Regions from separate parts of the Exiguobacterium sp. s160 genome, predicted to be linked through region 2. Evidence: riboswitches for the same ligand, from Rfam matches in the RefSeq annotation. Region 2 holds a riboswitch; the other holds the start of a gene.

Region 1 (3,166 bases), 430 kb from region 2:
TCGCGTAGCAACCGCCTTCGATGTTGAAGACCCCATCCGGTGACCATCCGTGCTCATCGTCTCCGATTAAGTGGCGCTGTGGATCAGCTGAAAGTGTCGTCTTCCCAGTTCCCGACAACCCGAAGAAGAGTGCCGTTTCGTTTGCATCGTTGACGTTTGCCGAACAATGCATCGATAAGACGTTTTGCTCAGGTAACAAGAAGTTCATGACGGAGAAAATTGATTTTTTAATTTCGCCACCGTATTCTGTTCCCCCGATCAGAATCGTGCGCTTGGCGAATGAAACGAGAATGAACGTCTCTGAATTCGTACCATCTACTGCAGGATCTGCTTTATAACTCGGTGCATAGATCACAGTGAACGGGTCGAACGCACCTTTCGTTGGCCATTCGCGTAAAAACAGCTGTTTTGCGAACAGACTATGCCATGCATATTCCGTAATGGCACGGACCGGTAACGTGTAGTGCTCATCGGCACCAGCAGACGCTTCGAGGTAATAAAGTTTGTCTTTCTTTTCTAAATGGTTCAGTACTTTGTCGAGAAGTGCTGAAAACTTCTCTTCCGCGATCGGTTGGTTCACTTTTCCCCAATCGACAAGGTTGTTGCTGACTTCATCTTGGACGACGAATTTGTCTTTCGGTGACCGTCCGGTAAAAGCACCGGTGCTGACAGATAAAGCCCCGTCTTTTGTCAGTACACCTTCCCCATTTTGGATGGCTTCTTCCACCAGTTCTGGAACCGTCAAGTTCCGTTTCATGTCGGCACCATTAATTAATTCTTCGATTTTCAGGAGCGTTGTCGCCATCCTGAATCCCACCTTTCCCCTAAATAGATGTGGATGAAATCCGCATACTTCCGCGATTACGATTAATCAGTATGACATTTTTAATTATATGTGACACACTAATTAAACACAAGCGTTTCTTCTCTTTAAGTAAGCGCTTTCTTACAAAGACAGTTTATCACATTCTCTTATCACAAGGTGTTAAAAAACAGAAACGAATTAAAAAAATGTTTGTCGATTCACAAACAGAAATGTTTTGCAAGTCGGTGAAAACTTTTACGAATTCGTCCGATTCCCTTGACATAATCGAGTGTCATTTATATGATGGTTTTCGTAACGGATACTCTTATTCTGAGCGGTGGAGGGAACAAGGCCCTACGAAGCCCAGCAACCGTCCGACATGAAGTCTTGTGCGGAAAAGGTGCTATCCTGAAGCGAAGCCATTAGCTTCGAACGATAAGAGGGTAAGGAAGAACGATTCAACCTTTCCCCATGTATGTCATCGGGGGAGGTTTTTTTCATTACCGTCCCAAAGCAACGCGTAAGGGGAACGAGTACCGTCCACATATCACCCTTATTATAGGAGGTTTTTTGAATGTCAAAATTGAACCGTCGACTTTTTACTTCAGAGTCGGTTACTGAAGGACATCCAGATAAAATTTGTGATCAGATCTCTGACTCGATTTTGGATGCCATTTTAGCGGAAGACCCGAATGCCCGTGTTGCGGCAGAAACGTCTGTCACAACAGGTCTTGTACTCGTAGCTGGTGAAATCACAACGTCAACTTACGTGGATATCCCGAAAGTTGTCCGTGAAACAGTCCGTGAAATCGGATACACACGCGCGAAATATGGTTTCGATGCGGAAACATGTGCCGTCTTGACGTCGATTGACGAGCAATCAGTAGACATCGCGCAAGGTGTCGACCAAGCTCTTGAAGCACGTGAAGGTCAGATGACTGAAGAGGAACTTGATGCAATCGGTGCAGGTGACCAAGGTCTCATGTTCGGATATGCGACAAACGAGACTCCAGAACTCATGCCGCTTCCAATCTCATTGGCGCACAAATTGTCACGTCGTCTTGCAGAAGTTCGTAAGAACGGTACGCTTGCTTACCTTCGTCCGGATGGAAAGACGCAAGTAACGGTTGAGTACGATGAGGACAACAACCCTGTTCGCATCGATACAATCGTCATCTCGACACAACATGCAGAAGAGATCACACTCGAGCAAATTCAAGAAGACTTGAAAAAGTATGTCATCGAAGCAGTCATCCCAGCTGAACTCATCGATGCTGAAACAAAATACTTCATCAACCCGACTGGTCGCTTCGTAATCGGTGGACCACAAGGAGATGCAGGTCTTACAGGACGTAAAATCATCGTCGATACGTACGGTGGATACGCTCGTCACGGCGGTGGCGCATTCTCTGGTAAAGATCCTACAAAAGTTGACCGTTCAGCAGCATACGCAGCTCGTTATGTAGCGAAAAACATCGTTGCAGCAGGACTTGCGGATAAAGCAGAAGTTCAACTCGCTTACGCGATTGGGGTAGCACATCCAGTATCAATCGCTGTCGACACGTTCGGCACTGGTAAATTGAGCGAAACAGAGCTCGTTGAACTCGTTCGTGAGAACTTCGACCTCCGTCCAGCAGGCATCATCAAGATGCTTGACCTTCGCCGTCCAATCTACAAGCAAACAGCAGCTTACGGTCACTTCGGTCGTACAGATATCGAACTCCCATGGGAGCAAACAGATAAAGCAGCAGTTCTTGAAGAAGGCGCGAAGCGTTTCGCGTAATCAACAAAAACGACCTTTCCACGGAAAGGTCGTTTTTTTAGGTTCAAGTCGTTGGTGGTGTCTGTTTATGATCATTCGATGACGAATCAGTTGAAGTGGTTTCTTGTCCAAGCGCGGTATCCTTCGCTTCGACGACTTTTTCACCGATGTCTTGTAAATCAGATTTGGCTTCTTGGGCCGTCTCGACGATTTTATTGACGTCTTCTTTGACTGTATCGACTTCTCCGACAACTTTTTCATATACGTTTTGAACGTCTGTTGAGACTTCCTGAATCTTGCCGGAAGCGGTCTTCACCTGTTCAATCACTTGAGATGCTTTCCCGGCTGGGTCTTGTTTGACTTCATTCACGATGCCACCGACCGAAGATTTTGCATTCGTAAGCGATTGTTTCGTCTGCTCCCGATTCGAGGAGCTAAGTAAGGCGAGGAGACCACCGACGAGGGCACCGAGTAGCATCCCGGTCACAACGCTGATTTTTGGACCCCCTGCATCCAATTGATCAAATTGACGGTTCGGATTCTCTGTTTGTTCGATTTTCGGGTCATGCTCTAATTTTGGTTCCATGTTGTTCCACTCC
Region 2 (3,166 bases):
TGTAATTCCGACACCACTTCTTCCGGAACATCGAGATTCGTCTTCAAGAACCGCTGCGTCGTTTCGTGTCTCGGGTTTGAGAAGACATCCAACACGTTGCCTTGTTCAATGATGTTGCCGTGATCGATGACGGCGACCCGGTCACAGATCCGTTCAATCACTTCCATCTCATGCGTGATGAGAAAAATCGTTAATCCGAGCTCTCGGTTGATCTCGAGCAACAATTCTAAGATCGACTCGGTCGTTTCAGGGTCGAGGGCACTCGTCGACTCGTCGCTGAGCAGGATGTCCGGTTCATGTGCGAGCGCTCGTGCAATGGCGACGCGCTGTTTTTGACCGCCTGACAATTGTTCCGGATAATGGTTCCGATGTTCAGATAAACCGACGATGTCGAGATAGCGGTCGACCCGTTCACGGATGACATGCTTTCCGAGCCCTTCGAGGCGGAGCGGGATAGCCACGTTTTCTTCTACGGTCGCCGTCTTTAATAAGTTGTAATGTTGAAAGATCATACCAATTCGCTGACGTAGCGAAGAGAGTTCTTTTTTCTTTAATTGTGTGATATCTTGTCCCTCAATCTCAACGACACCTGCTGTCGGGCGCTCTAATAGATTGATCATTCGGATGAGTGTACTCTTCCCGGCACCGCTTCGCCCGATGATGCCGAAGATCTCTCCTTTTTCGATTGTGAGGGAGACGTCGTCGAGCGCGGTGATCGTATCTCCATTGACGTGAAATTGCTTGGTGATTTGTTTCAGTTCAATCATCAAATCCCTCCTCAGAACGCTGGTACGACAGATCCATTGAATTCTTCTTCGATGAAGGCACGTACTTCATCCGAATGGTAGTAAGACTTCAATGTCTCAACGACCTCATCTTCTTTGTTGGCCGAGCGGACGACCACATAGTTCGGATATGGGTTGTCGACCGTGTCCTCGTGGAACAGGGCATCCTCGTTGATGGAGAGACCTGCTCCCATCGCAAAGTTCGTATTGATGGCTGCAAGGGCTACTTCCGGTAGCTGTGTGGGAAGCTGCGACGCTTCAAGCTCGATGAATTCTAAATTGAGCGGGTTTTCTGCGATATCTCGTTTTGTTGCTTTATCCGTCAAGCCGTCCTTCAATGTGATGAGGCCAGCAGTTTCATACAGACGCAAGGCACGTAGTTCGTTCGCCGGATCGTTCGGGACGGCAACTTTATCTCCTTCTTTTAAATCCTTGATATCTGTCAACTTCTCAGAATAAAGACCCATCGGGAAAGCGACGGTCTTGAAGACATCGTCAATTTTATACCCCTTGTCTGACTTTTGAAGTTCGAGGAACGATAACGTCTGATAACTGTTCACATCTAGGCTTCCCTCGTCTAGTGCCGTATTCGGTGTGTTGTAATCGTTGAATACTTTGATATCAATCTCAAGTCCATCCTCTTTCGCGAGTTCCTGTACTTTCTCTGCAATCTGCTCGTGTGGGCCACCGGTCACGCCGATCGTCAGTTCTTCCGTGCTGAGCGTTTCGCTCGCCTCGGATTGCCCACAAGCTGAAAGTGCGATTGCTGCAAGGAATGACGAACCTGCCAAAAGTGTTTTTTGTTTGATATTCATGAATAGTTCCTCCTCCAATTGAAAAGCCCGCTACTCACGAAGAGCGGCGGGCACGACAAGTGAAAGTCGGACACGCTCATCTCCCAGACGTCTCGTCTGTTGGAATTAGCACCATGATCATAACTGATCTGGTTGCCGGGTTTCATCGGGCCAGTCCCTCCACCACTCTTGATAAGCAATCGGTTCTATTATTTTGTTATTATATTACTGATAAAAGCATTATTTGTAAACCACTTCTTGAAGATTGATGAGAATTTCTTTTAACTGCTCTGAATCTTCAAGATTCCGAATCCCTTGAATCGTGATTTCTTCGACGATCGAAGTAACCAACTCTTCGACTTGATCAGGACGAATCCCTAGTTGTGTAAGTGAAGTCGGCGCATCGATGGATTGAAGCCAGTCCTCGAGCAGGAGGGTGTCATCGGATCTAATCAACCGTTCTTGAACAATCAATCCGAAGCCAACCTTGTCACCGTGTAGCCACTGATGGGTCGAATCAAAGCGACTGAGTGCATTATGAACAGCGTGCGCGACCGCAACACGCGTGCCGGCATCCCCGAATCCACCAACCGCACCACCGACTGCGAGGACATGGTCGACGAGATATCGGATGTCTGGCCCATAATGACGAAAGTTCTGTTCATGAATCGACAAGTCCATCAATTCCCCGCACTGCGCAGCAAGTGATAACCCTGACTGAATCCCTGCGTCCCTTGAAGTCGTCCCGCTAATATATCGGGACTCGAACCACTTTGCGACCGTATCAATCACGCCAGCCTTGAAATAGTCATAAGGCGATTCACGTAACAGTCGTTCATCTGCGATGACGCGCTCGATGACGACCGGAAACGTGTCATAGCGAGTGTAAGACCCTTCCTCAGTGTAGATGACGCTGAGTGGTGTGAAAGCGGCACAGTTTGACACGAGGGTCGGGACGACAATGAGCGGGACCGACTGGGTGAATGCAATCCGCTTCGCCGTATCGATCAATTTACCTCCGCCGACGGCAATCCATACGTCGGGTCGATAGGCATTCAAACGATTTATTTCTTCGTCTGAACATTCACCGTAAAATCGTACACTCGGAATTTCTGCTAGACAAGGGGATACGCGTACCGCTTCACCGTATCCGTTCAATCCTCTTAAAATGAGTGCCTCCCGATTCCCGATCACCGTATGAAGGTCCTCGAGCGCATCATGCGAATGGTCATTCGAGCACGGCCTGACGAATCACAAATGTACCTCCTCATAGGCTACAAACAGTCTCTCAATCCGTTCCACCGCTTCATCAATCTTCTGTTCAGACGATACGAGACCGAAACGGATGTGGTGCTCTCCCTCTGTTCCAAAGAAGTAGCCTGGTGTGACGGCGACCCCTGCCTCGTGGAGTAACTTTGTCGAGAACGATTTTGCATCCCCCTCAGGCACTTTCGCCCATACAAAGAAGGAACCCTTCGGTGCCTCAATCTCCCACCCCGCCCGGCGTAACCCAGTAATCAATCGGTTTCGTCTTGTTTCGTAACGTGAGGCTAGGTCATCACGTAAGTCACGTGGGGATTCTAACGC

Evidence for each region. Region 2 has a riboswitch for S-adenosylmethionine ahead of KNO86_RS02195 (MetQ/NlpA family ABC transporter substrate-binding protein). Riboswitches for the same ligand answer to the same signal wherever they lie in the genome.
Region 1: it holds a riboswitch for S-adenosylmethionine, as region 2 does, so the genes downstream of both, metK (methionine adenosyltransferase) here and KNO86_RS02195 (MetQ/NlpA family ABC transporter substrate-binding protein) in region 2, are expected to answer to the same signal.

Annotation. Positions count from the first base shown of each region.
Region 1 covers NZ_JACSKK010000001.1:858,495-861,660, reverse strand. The annotation lists gene pckA (phosphoenolpyruvate carboxykinase (ATP)) at 1-805, opposite strand, end outside; SAM riboswitch class I at 1,128-1,247, shown strand; gene metK (methionine adenosyltransferase) at 1,380-2,588, shown strand; gene KNO86_RS04440 (hypothetical protein) at 2,632-3,153, opposite strand.
Region 2 covers NZ_JACSKK010000001.1:425,816-428,981, forward strand. The annotation lists gene KNO86_RS02190 (methionine ABC transporter ATP-binding protein) at 1-767, opposite strand, end outside; gene KNO86_RS02195 (MetQ/NlpA family ABC transporter substrate-binding protein) at 779-1,600, opposite strand; SAM riboswitch class I at 1,674-1,778, opposite strand; gene KNO86_RS02200 (iron-containing alcohol dehydrogenase) at 1,820-2,773, opposite strand; gene KNO86_RS02205 (aminotransferase class I/II-fold pyridoxal phosphate-dependent enzyme) at 2,831-3,166, opposite strand, start outside.